Regions from separate parts of the Micromonospora sp. S-DT3-3-22 genome, predicted to be linked through region 2. Evidence: riboswitches for the same ligand, from Rfam matches in the RefSeq annotation. Region 2 holds a riboswitch; each other region holds the start of a gene.

What was found. Region 2 has a riboswitch for cyclic di-AMP ahead of H1A17_RS30525 (hypothetical protein). Riboswitches for the same ligand answer to the same signal wherever they lie in the genome.
Region 1: it holds a riboswitch for cyclic di-AMP, as region 2 does, so the genes downstream of both, H1A17_RS13050 (hypothetical protein) here and H1A17_RS30525 (hypothetical protein) in region 2, are expected to answer to the same signal.
Region 3: it holds a riboswitch for cyclic di-AMP, as region 2 does, so the genes downstream of both, H1A17_RS09290 (C39 family peptidase) here and H1A17_RS30525 (hypothetical protein) in region 2, are expected to answer to the same signal.

What each region holds. Positions count from the first base shown of each region.
Region 1 is NZ_JACGMO010000035.1:44,153-48,425, forward strand. It holds gene H1A17_RS13040 (AAA family ATPase) at 1-1,013, shown strand, start outside; gene H1A17_RS13045 (cation diffusion facilitator family transporter) at 1,121-2,035, shown strand; cyclic di-AMP (ydaO/yuaA leader) riboswitch at 2,202-2,333, shown strand; gene H1A17_RS13050 (hypothetical protein) at 2,338-3,396, shown strand; gene H1A17_RS13055 (SRPBCC family protein) at 3,465-3,932, opposite strand; gene H1A17_RS13060 (STAS domain-containing protein) at 4,031-4,273, opposite strand, start outside.
Region 2 is NZ_JACGMO010000159.1:2,295-6,567, forward strand. It holds gene H1A17_RS30515 (helix-turn-helix transcriptional regulator) at 1-212, opposite strand, end outside; gene H1A17_RS30520 (carbonic anhydrase) at 469-1,173, shown strand; gene H1A17_RS30525 (hypothetical protein) at 1,312-2,337, opposite strand; cyclic di-AMP (ydaO/yuaA leader) riboswitch at 2,341-2,472, opposite strand; gene H1A17_RS30530 (YibE/F family protein) at 2,639-3,982, opposite strand; gene H1A17_RS30535 (heavy metal translocating P-type ATPase) at 4,144-4,273, shown strand, end outside.
Region 3 is NZ_JACGMO010000022.1:55,297-59,569, reverse strand. It holds gene H1A17_RS09300 (hypothetical protein) at 227-622, shown strand; gene H1A17_RS09295 (hypothetical protein) at 752-1,513, shown strand; cyclic di-AMP (ydaO/yuaA leader) riboswitch at 1,991-2,135, shown strand; gene H1A17_RS09290 (C39 family peptidase) at 2,406-3,257, shown strand; gene H1A17_RS09285 (CDP-glycerol glycerophosphotransferase family protein) at 3,382-4,273, opposite strand, start outside.

The DNA of each region.
Region 1 (4,273 bases), on a different contig from region 2:
CCGTCTTCGAGGACGAGATCATCGAGCGGCCGGAGTTCCGGGAGTTCCTCAAGGCGTGGTGGCCCCGGCTGCATCCCCGGCACGTGCTGGGCTGGCTGGCCCGGCCGGAGCGGCTGCACCGGTACGCGGCCGGCGTCCTGTCCCGGGCGGAGATCGGGTTGCTGGTCGGGGCGTACCGGTCGCTGGACACCGAGGGGCTGACGGTGGCCGACATCGCCCTGCTCGACGAGCTGGACGCGCTGCTGGGGCAGCCGGTCCGCCCGAAGAAGGCCCGCCGGGACCCGTTCCAGCTCGCCGGCGGGGTCCGGGAGCTGAGCACCTTCGGGGAACGGCAGCGTGCCGCGCGGGCGGCGGCGCGGGAGCGGCCCGAGGACTACCGGGACTACGCGCACGTGGTGGTCGACGAGTCGCAGGACGTCTCGCCGATGCAGTGGCGGATGATCGGCCGGCGCGGTCGGCTGGCCTCCTGGACGGTGGTGGGTGATCCGGCGCAGACCGCCTGGACGGGTGACCAGGCGGAGCTGGACCGGGCCCGGGACCAGGCGCTGGGCCGGCGGCGGCGGCACCGGTTCACGCTGTCCACCAACTACCGCAACTCGGCCGAGATCTTCGCGGTGGCGGCGGCGGAGATCCGCCGGCTCTATCCGGACCTGGAGTTGCCGAGCGCGGTGCGCTCGACCGGGGTGGACCCGGTGGCGTTGCACGTGCCGGCGGCGGAGCTGGCCCGCGCGACGGCCGACGCGGTGGACGCGTTGCTGGCCGAGGTGGCGGGGACGGTCGGCGTGATCACGCCGGTGCCCCGCCGGGACGAGGTCGCCGGCTGGTTGGGCGGCCGGGGCGGGGCCCGGCTCCAGGTGGTGACCAGCCTCCAGGCCAAGGGCATGGAGTACGACGGGGTGGTGCTGGTCTGCCCCGGCGAGATCCGGGCCGATCCGGGCTCCGGGGTACGGACGCTCTACGTGGCGTTGTCCCGGGCGACCCAGCGCCTCACCACCGTCGAACCGACCGGCTGACCGACCGGCACCCGGCCTACCTGGCCGAACGTCCGACCGTCACTTGCATACATAGCGATGTGAGCATAGATTGGATCCGGTCCGCAGCGGCGACGGAAGGTGTGGACGTGGGCGCAGGTCATGACCACAGCGCGACGGTGAGCAACGCCGCGCACCGGCACCGGGGTCGGCTCTGGGCGGCGTTCGGGCTGCTCACCGTACTCATGGTGGTCGAGGCGGTCGCCGCCTTCGGCACCGGTTCACTGGCCCTGCTCTCCGACGCCGGGCACATGTTCACCGACGTGCTCGGCATCGGGATGGCCCTGGCCGCGATCACCGCCACCCGGCGGGCCGCACGGGACCCGCAGCGCACCTTCGGCCTCTACCGGCTGGAGGTGCTCGCCGCCCTGGCCAACGCCGTCCTGCTCAGCGGGGTCGCGGTCTACGTGCTGATCGAGGCGGTCCGCCGGTTCGGCGAGCCACCCGAGGTGCTGGCCGGCCCGATGCTGGTGGTGGCGGTGCTCGGCCTGCTCGCCAACATCGTCGCGTTCGGCCTGCTGCGGGAGGGCGCCCAGGAGAGCATCAACCTGCGCGGGGCGTACCTGGAGGTGCTGGGCGACCTGCTCGGCTCGATCGGCGTGATCGTGGCGGCGCTGCTGATCGCCGGCACCGGCTGGTGGTGGGCCGACCCGCTGGTCGCCGTGGCGATCGGCGTGTTCATCCTGCCCCGCACCTGGCGGCTCGGCCGGGCGGCGGTACGCATCCTGGTGCAGGCCGCCCCGGAGCACCTGCCGGTGACCGCCGTGCACGACCGGCTGACCGCCGTGCCCGGTGTCGCCGAGGTGCACGACCTGCACGTCTGGACGCTCACCTCGGGCATGGACGTCGCCTCGGCCCACCTCACCCTGGCCGGTGACGCCGAGGTCGGCACGGTGCTGGCGGCTGCCCGGGGCGCCCTGCGGGAGGACTTCCACATCGAGCACGCCACCCTCCAGGTCGAGCCCGGGGCGACCCCCGGTGCCTGCGGCCCCGCCCACTGGTGACCCCCACCCCGGCCCGGACGGTCAGCCACTGCGGGTACTCCCGCACAGAGATCATGGGAATTTGCGCCGTTTGCACCTTTTAAGGGTATTCACTCTCGTACCCTCAGTCACGAGGTAGGCAGGTGTCACACGCGTACCGGTAGGCTCGGCCCCGGCCTCCGCCAGGCGGAGGCCGCCGCCTAATCGCCCGCCCGGGCGAACCGGGGAACCACGTTCCTGGGGTGCATCCGCGTCAGCGGTAGGGATCTTCCGTCCCGAACCCGTCAGCTAACCCGGTCGGCGGCTGACGGAAGGACATCCGCATGCACGTACGCACCACCACGCGGCTGCTGGCCGCGGTCGTCACGGCGCTGGCCCTGGGCGTGTCGGCCGCACCGTTCACCCCGGCCGTCGCCGCGCCCACCACCCGGCTCGCCGCCCCCGGCGACGACGACGAGGGCGGCACCCCGGCGCTGCGCGACCAGCTCGACGCGGCCAGCAAGGGCTGGCTGGAGGCCAAGGCCGCCCTGGAGCGTTCCACCAAGCGCCAGCAGGAACTCGACGGGCAGCTCAAGACCATCGAGTCGCAGTTGGTCACGCAGACCGCCAAGGTCGGCGAGATCGCCGGCGCGGCCTACCGCACCGGCCGGCTCGGACCGATGTCCGCCCTGCTCAACAGCAACACCCCGAGCGGCTTCCTGGACCGCGCGGCAGCGCTGGAGACGGTCGCCACCCGGGAGGACCAGGAACTGCGCACGATGATCGAGACCCGGGACCAGGCCACCCGGACCCGGGCCGCGGTCAGCCGGGAGATCACCGAACAGCGCAAGCAGGTCGCCACCATGGGCAAGCGCAAGGAGCAGGCCGAACGGGCGTTGGCGGTGGCCGCCGCCGACAAGCCGGCCCCCACCTCCCGCGACTCCGGCAGCTCGGACGGCACCTCCACCAGCAACGCCAAGGGGGCACCCCGCAACTCCGACGGCTCCTGGCCGTCCGAGTCGTGCAGCGTCAACGACCCGACGCCGGCCAACGGCTGCATCACCCCGCGTACGCTCAACGCCCTGAACCAGGCCAAGGCGGCCGGATTCACCAGGTACGTCTCCTGCTACCGGCCCAGCGGTTCCGGGGAACACCCCAAGGGCCGGGCGTGCGACTTCGCCGCCCAGAAGAACGGCTTCGGCGGGGTGGCCAGTGGCGGCGACCGGACGTACGGCAACAACCTCGCCGCGTACTTCATCCGCAACGCCGACCGGCTCGGCGTGCTCTACGTGATCTGGTTCAAGCGGATCTGGCTGCCGAGCAGCGGGTGGAAGGCGTACAGCGGGGGCAACGGGGACCCGTCCAGCGACCACACCAACCACGTGCACCTGTCGATGATCTGAGCCCGCCCGGTGGCCCGTCAGACCCGGGCGGGCCACCGACGCGAGCGTCAGGCGGGTCCCGGTGGTGGTCAGCCGGCGGCGGGCGGGTCGCCGGCCCGGCCGTCCAGGACCGCGCCGAGGCGGCTGGCCAGCCCCAGGTGGGCGGCGCGGGCCTGCCGGAAGGCGTAGCCGAACAGCGGCGCCGGTGCGGCGAGGGTGATCTCCACGTCGATCCGCAGCAGGTCACCCTCCATCCGCAGCCGGGTGTGGTTGCGTACGGTGGTGCCGGGCTGCTGGCGGGCCACCGTCACGATCTCGTCGTCGCCGGCCAGCAGGACGTCGGCCTGGTAGGTGACGGGGAACCGCAGCGGCCCCAGCTCCAGCCGGTCGGTGATCGCGTAGCTGGCCAGGGCACCCGGCCGGGCGGGCAGCCGGCGCACCCGGACGATCAGCGGATGCAGCTCCTCCTGCCGGGACAGGTCGCTCAGCAGCGCCATCGCGTCCGCCGGTGAGCAGCGCGCCTGCACCGTGTAGCTGAAGCTCTCCCGCCGGACCACCGGGCCTCCTGACCGTCGTCGGTCGCACGATCGTGCCGCACCGGGGACGGACTGGCAACGTCCCTGGCCGGACGGCACGGAAGCCGACGGTGACCCGGTCAGGCGCCGGGCAGCACCTCCGGGGTGGCGGCACCGGCGAAGTACGGCTCCGGGGCACCGAAGAGACCGAGCAGGCCGGTCACCCAGAGCTGCCGGTGCACGAACCGGCTCGGTTCGGTGACGATGAGTTTGACGCCGCTGACCTCGGCGGTCTGGAAGCCGGCGACCATGGCGCTGATCCCGACGGAGTCGATGAAGGTGACGAGTCGCATGTTCAGCTCGATCCGCGCGGGCCGGCCCTT
Region 2 (4,273 bases):
CGCCGGCCGACCCGGGTCCGCCGCAGGTAGCCGCCGGCTTCCAGGTCGGCGACGATCGCCTGGGCGGCCCGTTCGGTCACCCCGACCTCGTCGGCGACGTCCCGGAGCCGGGCGGTGGGGTTGCGGGCGATGGCGAGCAGCACGTGACCGTGGTTGGTGAGGAACGTCCAGTTCCGGGTGCTCCCGGTGCCGCCTGTCGCCATGATGGTCATCGTATGGCCCGTTCCTGGGAGACCCGTCGTCGGCCGCCCCGACGGTCGCGCCCGGTCGGTGGGATCGGGCCCGGTGGGTCGCCCGCCGAGCCGGTGCGCGCCCGGGTTCGACACGCCGTCGACACCGCGCCGACCGATGCCTGAAACGTGTATCACGAAATCTTGACGTACCTTTAGCTGCGTGTGACCGTGGGGACACGGCCGTCGTCGCCGCCGGCCGGCGTGACCAGGTGCGATTCCGGACCGAGGTGAGGCAATGGCCCCGATCACTCCGACCCAGGCGCTGGCCGAGTTGCAGGCCGGCAACCGGCGTTTCGTCGCCGGGGCACCCCGCCATCCCAACCAGGACGCCGGGCACCGCACCGCCGTCGCCGACGGCCAGCATCCCTTCGCCGTCATCGTCGGCTGCTCCGACTCCCGGCTCGCCGCCGAGATCATCTTTGACCGGGGTCTCGGTGACCTCTTCGTGGTCCGGACCGCCGGGCACACCGCCGGGCCCGAGGTGCTCGGCAGCGTCGAGTACGCGGTGACGGTGCTCGGCACCCCGCTGGTGGTGGTCCTCGGGCACGACTCCTGCGGTGCCGTGCAGGCGGCCCGGGACACGGCCCGTACCGGCACCCAGCCCCCGGGGCACCTCTACTCGGTCGTCGCCGCCGTCGGGCCGAGCCTGCGTCGCGCGGCACAGCAGGGGGTGCACGACATCGACGGGATCGTCGACATCCACATCGCGCAGACCGTCGAGGTGCTGCTCGGCAACTCCCCGGTGATCGCCGCCGAGGTGGCGGCCGGCCGGTGCGCGGTGGTCGGCATGTCCTACCGGCTCGCCGCCGGTGAGGTCCACCAGGTGGCCCCGGCCGAGGAACCCACCGCCCAGGCGTCCGCCGTCGCGGTGCCCGGGCCCGCCGCGCCGACGGGCGTCGACCCCGCCCCGGCGGGCGAGCCGGCGGCCGTCCCCGGCTGAGCCGCCCCACGCACGACGAAGGCCGCCCGGTCCAGCCGGGCGGCCTTCGTCGTCGCTCGCTGACCCCACTGGGGTCGATGATGCGGATCCGGGACGCCGGACACCGCATCATCGGCCCCGATGAGGCTGATCACCCCGCTACAGCAGAGACACGTGCACGTGGTCGGTGTGGTTGGACGGCCCCGAGTACGAACTCCAGCCGTTGGCCGGGAACCAGATCTGCCGGTTCCAGATCACGTAGTAGATGCCCAGCCGGTCCGAGTTGCGGATCAGGAACGCGGCGAGGTTGTTGCCGTACATCCGGGTGTCGTTGTTGTGCCACGGGCTGAACCCGCTCTTCTGCAACGACCAGTCGCACGCCTTGCCCTTGGGGTGCTCCCACGGCCCACCGGGGCGGTAGCAGCCGACGAACCGGTTGAAGCCGGCCCGCTTGACCTCCTTGTACATGTGCAGCGTGCGCGGCGTGACGCAGCCGGACGTGGTCGGGTCGTTCTCGCTGCACGACTCGCCGCGCCACTCGCCGTTGGCGGTCTGGCCGGGGGCGATCCGGGCCACCGGGGACGTCGCGTCGACCAGGCCACCGGTGAAGCCCCGGCCGCCGACGAGGGCCAGCGCCTTGTCGGCCTCGGTCTTCTTCTTGGCCATCAGGTTGGTCTGCTTCTGCTGCTCGCGTACCTCGGCGTCGAGGGCGAGCTTGGCGTTCTCGGCCCGGCTCTTGGCCTCGTTGACCTCGGCCAGCTTGCCGGCGTTGACCATGTTCAGCTCGTCCAGGGCGGCGGCCCGGCGGACGAAGGCGTCCGGCGCGTCGCTCTCCAGCAGCGCGGCGACCGCGCCGACCCGACCCGTCCGGTACGACTGGGCGGCGATCTCGGTGACCTGGGGGGCCAGCGCGGCCAGTTCCTGCTCCGCCTTCTCCACCTCGATGGCGAGCTGGAGCTGACGCTTCTTGGACTTCTCCAGCCGGTTCTTCGCCGCCGAGTACTCCCGGTTGGTGGCCTCGATGACGTCGGTGAGGAGCTTCGGCTCGTCGTCCTCCTCGTGCCCCGAGGGGGTGGGCGCGTTGGGCGCGGCCGTCGCGGGGGCGGCGGCCGGTCCGGCGACGATCGCCAGGGCGGCGAGTACGGCCACTGCCGGCGTCAGCCAGCGGCGTAGGGGTGCCGTCACAGTTTTCCCTTCCGTCGACCGCCGACCGGGTTAGCTGACGGGTTCGGGACGGAAGTGGCCCCTACCGCTGGCGCGGATTCACCCCGGGTGCTCGGTTCCCCGGCTCGCCGTACGGCGATTGGGCGGTGGCACCGCTGGCGCCGGTGGGCGCCTTCGGCGGTGACCGGCAGCGAGGTTACCCGAGAGTCGTACCGGGGATCTACGCCCGCAACCCGACCAAATGCGTATTTTCCCGATAGCGAGGGGTAATCAGTGACGCGGCCGACAGCCGCGACCTCGCCTCCGGTCACGCAGCGCAGTGTCACCATGCGGCGTCCGTGCTCCTTTCCGGGTCTGGCCACCGTGCGGGGGCCGGGGTGGACGGTTCACCGTGCCGGGGCGCGCTCAACGCCTCCAGCGCCTCGGCACGGTCGGGGGCGGGACGTGGGGTGGGCGGCGGTCCGACCGTACCGGCGTCGGCCGGCCCCCGCCCGGCGGTCACCACCAGCGCGGCCAACCCCGTGGTCAGCGGCACCGCCGCCACCAGCCCGAGGGTCGCCACCGCGCTGCGGACGATCTCCTGGGCCAGGAACTCGCTGGTGAGGATCTGGCCCACCGGGCGGCTGTCGGCGGTGAGCAGGAGCAGCAGCGGCAGCGACGCGCCCGCGTACGCCAGCACGATCGTGTTGACCGTGGACGCGATGTGCGCCCGGCCGACCCGGGTGGCCGCCCGGTAGAGCTGCAACCGGGACAGCCCCGGGTTGGCGTGCGCCAGTTCGGTGACGGTGGCCGACTGGGTGACCGTGACGTCGTCCAGGACCCCGAGCGACCCGATGATGATCCCGGCCAGCAGCAGGCCGTGCAGGTCCACGTCGCGTTGGTACATCGACAGCGTGGTGGCCTCCTCGCTGCCGTACCCGGTCAGGTGGGTGGCGGCGGTGGCCAGCGTGCCCAGGACGCCGGTCAGCACCAGGCTGCCCAGCGTGCCCAGCACCGCCACCGAGGTCTGCGCGGTGATCCCGTGGGTCAGGTACAGCACCACGAACATGATCAGCGCGGCGCCGGTGACCGCGATCGGCAGCGGCGCGCCCCCGGCGGAGATGCCCGGCACCACGAAGGTCAGCAGGATGGCGAAGCTGGCCCCGAGGCCGGCCAGGGCGGCCAGCCCGCGCAACCGGCCGAACGCCACGATCGCCGCCGCGAACAGGGCGACCAGCCAGAGCAGCGGCATGCCCCGCTGGTGCTCGGCGATGTGGTAGCTGCTCACCGACGGATCGCTCGGGTCGGCCAACGCGACGAGCACCACCTCGTCGCCGACCGCCACCGTCGGCGCCCCCGGCCCGGACGGCACCGGCGTCTGCACCTCACGGCCCGCGTCCGGCCCCTGCTCGACGGCGACCGTCACCGTCCCGCACGGCCCGTCGGCCACCCCGGAGGGGCCGTCGGGGGTCTGCGGGGCGGGCGGGCACGGCTCGGTCACCACCCGGGTCACCGTGCCGTGGTGGCGGGGCACCTGGTCGCCCTGGTCGATCTTCGGGGTCTCGCCGGGCCAGAGCACCAGCGTGGCGATCACCGTGACCACGATGAGCGGCACCACCGTCATGACGAGGAGCCGCCGCACCCGCGGCGGGGTGGACGGAGCGGGACGGGTGTGGTCGGCGCCCATGTGTGCGAGTTCTCCCAACGATCCGGGACGGGATACGTGTCAGCCGGCCAACCGGTTCATCCACGGACGGCGGGTCATCGTCGGACGATGGTAGCCACCACCCCGGCCCTCCCGCCCGGTTCGCCCTGCCCACGGTAGGTCGAGGGGGGAGGGTGGAGGTCATGGACCAGCACCGGCCGGCCCCGGCGGCCAGCCCGCACCCCGGCCACCCGGGGCCACCCGGTCACGCCGACCACGACCCGGCGACGTTCCGGCATCGGTTCCTGGTCTGCCTGGCGCTGACCCTGCCGG
Region 3 (4,273 bases), on a different contig from region 2:
GCTCTGCGCCTTGCGCGTCCCGCCCTGCTCGCTGCCGCCCTGCCCCTCCCTGCCGGGCTCGGCGGCGGTGCCGGGTGTGGCGCGGGCGGTGGCGGTGTTCCCTCCATAGTGGATGCCGGGCCGGGGTCCGTCACCCGCCCGGGTGTGACCGGTTGCCATACGCGACCGGCGCGGCGACACGCCCGGCGGTGCTGCGGGCCGGTCGGCCCGGCGGTAGCGTGGTCCCGTGTTCCCGGTCGCGCTCACCAGTCCCCTGTGGTGGGTCGCGCGCGGGATGTCCCGGCTGTTCGCCGGCCTCGCCGTCGCACTCGCGTTCGCCGCCGCCGGCCCGGCGCTGTCCGGCCCCCTGCTGTTCGACCCGGCCCCGACCGCACTGTCGACCGACGCGTCGCACTCCCTCCCCGCCGCCGTGGCCCTCGACACCCCGTTCGGCCTGGGCGACGGCATCCGCGCCGACGACCGGGGGACCGGGCGGGTCGACGTGGTGGCAACCGACCGGGTCGACGCCGGGATGTCCGTCGCGCCGGCCGGTGCGGCACGGGAGCTGCCGGCCGCCACCCTGGTGACACCGGGCGGTCGGGTGCCCGCCGCCGTCGGGCCCCGGGCGCCCCCGGCGGGCTGAACCCTGCGGGGCCACCCGCCCCACCACCACAGCCACGATCTCGTCCCCGTACCGGCCGGACGCTGCCCACAACGGTCCCGCCCCGGTACGGCCCCGACCCGCCACATTCCGCCCGCGAGGTGCCGACCCGTGAACACCGTGCTCTCCCAGTTCCTGACCGGGGTGCCGACCGCCACCGCGATCTGGTCCCTGCTGCTCGTCCTCGCGCTGACCGGCCTCGCCGTCCTGGTCGCCCGCCCCGAGCGGGACCAGGCGACCGACGTGACCGCCGTCGTGCCGCCGCCGGACGCCCCACCCCCGGTCGCCGACCTGCGCCGCTACGCCGAAGAGGTGGCCGTCGCCGCCGCCGGGGCCGCCCAGACCGCCCGCCGTCACCGGGCCGCCTGGCTGGCCGCCCAGGACACCCTCGACCGGGCCTGGCAGGAGTACGACGAGGCGGAGACGGCGGCCCGGCGGTTCACCGGCGCGGGGGCGCTGCCCAGCCCGCGTACCCCCCGGACGCCGGCCGAGTACGCGGGCCGGGAGCGGTGGCTGCACCAGGAGGCGGTGGCGGCGCACTGGCGGGGCGAGCTGTCGGTGGAACGGCTGCGGGACGTCTTCGCGCACCGCGACGGCTGGGACCCGCGCCGGCACCCCGTCGAGCACGAGGTGATGCTCGCCCGCGCAATCCGGGAGGACCGGCGTGCGGCGTACCGGGCGGCGGCCTGGCGGGAACGCGTCGCGTGGCGGGACGCCGAGCTGGCCGCCGAGGCCGCCCGGTCCCTGGCCGCCGAGGCGTACGCGGCGACGCAGCGGGTGCGGCCGGGCCGGGTGCCGCTGCCCCGTACCGCGACGTCGGCGGCGACCCGCCCGACCCCGGCCACCCGCTGGCACCCGGCCCGGGTCGGCTGACCACCCCGGGACCGCCGCTCCCGGGCCTCACGAGGCTCGGATCCCGCTGGGCCTGCCCCGGCCCGGGATGATCGACACAATGACGCGTAAGTGGCGGTGTCCGCCTCGCGTTGACCCCGCGACTTCGACCCCGTTGCGGGCGGTGGTCCTGCCCCGGGCCCAGGGCCGCGCGGGCCGGGGGTCGAATTGTTATTCAGCCCGGTGTGGGGGGCGTCACGGCACGGGGGAATCGGACAGTCGGTCACAGGCGGTCACATCGACCCCGATGATCATCGGAGGTTGTGGTCGGGTCGTCCGGTTGTCGCCCCGCCGGGGTCCGACGAAGCTTCGTCCCCGGGGCTGGCCCTCGCTGCCCGAGTGCCCCGGAAAGAAGTCAGCCCGACGATGTTTGCGCAGGTCACAGGGCTTGGCGGGAGGGAAGGGCGACCAGTAGTGTCGCTGCGGTCCGGTGCGGTTTCCGATCGCAGGAGGCGACGCCGCGCCGACCCGCTCAATCGTGCGAGTCACGAACCGGGGACCCATGTGCACCACCTGGGGTGAATCTCCGGGCCACGGCCCGGGGTAGGGCGATCTTCCCGCCCGAATCCGTCAGCTAACCCGGTCGGCGGCAGCGGAAGGAGTTCCATCCTCGTGCAGCATGACCCCACCCCCTCGGTAATCCCTCCACCTCGGTGCCGGGGTGCCGCCGGAGCGTCGCGCCTGACGCGCTGACCGGCCGTCCACCCCGCCGCCCGACCCCGTTCGGGCGACCGCCGATCCGTCCGGCTCCCGTCGGGCGGTCCCTGCCGAACGAGCGGCTGAACACCCGATCCGCGCGTGGCGTACCCGCCGCGTGCCGGTCCGGCGTGCCCGGCCGCCTCGCCCCGTGGAGGAACACCCCGTGAAACACCACATGAAGCGACAGCTCCGCCGACTGGGCGCCCAGCGCCCGTACCGGATGGTCGTCGGCTCGGCGGCGGTCCTCGTCCTGGCCGCCGGCGGCACCGCCCTGGCCGCCGGGGTCGACGACGCCCCGACCGAACAGCAGCGCGCCACCGCCGTGACCGAGACCGCCCCCCGCCTCGACGACGTCGCCAGCCGCGCCCAGGCCCGGGTGGCCACCCCCGCGCCGGCCAGCCCGTCGGCCACTCCCTCGACCAGCCCGTCGGCGAGCCCCACCCCGTCGCCGCGCGTCACCCGGGCCAAGGCCCGGGCCACCGCCGACCCGGACCTGACCCGCAAGGCGGCCCCGAAGCCGCCGTCGTCGAAGGTCCTGCGCTACGACTACCAGGCCCAGATCACCTACTACTACTGCGGCCCGGCGGCGGTGCGCAACGCGCTCAGCGCGGCCGGCATCGAGCGCGGCCAGGACGACCTCGCCGCCGCGTTGGGCACCACCGAGATGGGCACCAACTCGGCCGAGGACACCACCCGGGTGCTCAACGCCGTGGTCAAGGGCGACCCGTACCGGACCCGGATGTTCGCCGGTACCCCGAGCGACGCGCAGGTCGAGCGGCTGCGGGCCGACGTGGTCGCGGCGGTCACCGACCAGCGGGCCGTGGTCGCGAACGTGGCCGGGGACGCCACCGACCTCGACGGCGGCTGGCACTCCTTCCCCGGCGGCCACTACGTCGCCGCCGTGGGCTACCGGGACAACGGCCGTACCGTGCGGATCGCCGACTCGGCCGACCCGTCCCTGCCGGCCTACTGGGTCAGCGTGACCACCCTGGCGAACTGGATCGCCACCCGGGGCTACTCCGCCTGACCGACCCACCCCACCCGCCCCGGCCGCCCCGATCACGGGTGGCCGGGGCGGCGCGCGTCATGGGGCCCGATACAGCGGAGTCGGATACCGCAACATCGGCCCCACCGCATCGACCGCCGCCGGGTCAGGCCCGGGGGGAGAAGACCGTCGCGCCCCGGGGCGTCGGCGGGGTCCAGGCCGGCTCCAGCTCCCGGCGGGCGGCGTCGAGGAAACCGTCGGCGTACGCGTCGGCGGGGAAGTCGCCCAGGTAGCGGCGGCGGGTGTCCCACCGGGCCGCCGCCAGCGGATCGGTGTCCAGCAGACCGGTCAGCACCTCGTCGAGGTTGGCCATGTCCCGGCGCAGCACGTAACCGGAGCGGGCCAGCGGGAACCGGTCCAGGAACTCGTCGCCGTCGACGCCCAGGTCGGTCACCGCGTACGGCTTGCCCGAGTAGAGGTAGTCGGAGATGACCCCGGAGACGTCGGAGACCAGCGCGTCGGAGCGGTTGACGCACTCGGTCAGGCTCAGCTCCCGGCTGGCCGCCGCACCCCACAGGTGCTGCCGGCCGGTACGGGTCCGGTCGGCGGCGAGCAGCTCGGTGAGCCGGGCCAACTGCCGGGCCGAGGCCGGGTTCTGCCCGGTGTACGGGTGGGCCCGCAGGATCACCGTGGCACCCCGGTCGAGCAGCCGGCGCAGCAGCGGCTCGGCCACCGGCAGCGAGCAGTAGTTGGCGTCGGCGTGGTGGCCGGTCCAGGTGGGGGTGTAGAGCACGGTCGGGGCGGCCGACGGGCGGGCCTCCCGGCGTACCTCGATGGCCTCGACCTGCGGGCGGCCGACCACGACGAACTTCTCGGCGGGGATCTCCACGCCGGCCCGCGCGTACCGTTCGATCGCTGCCGGACCGGCCACGAAGATCTTGTCGAAGATGGCCGAGACCGGGTTGGCGCTGGGGGCCTTGTCGCTGTCGCCGTGGTGCAGCTGCACGTGGGTGAGCTGGGTGAACCGGATGCAGTGGCTGTTCTTCGCCCCGTGGTTG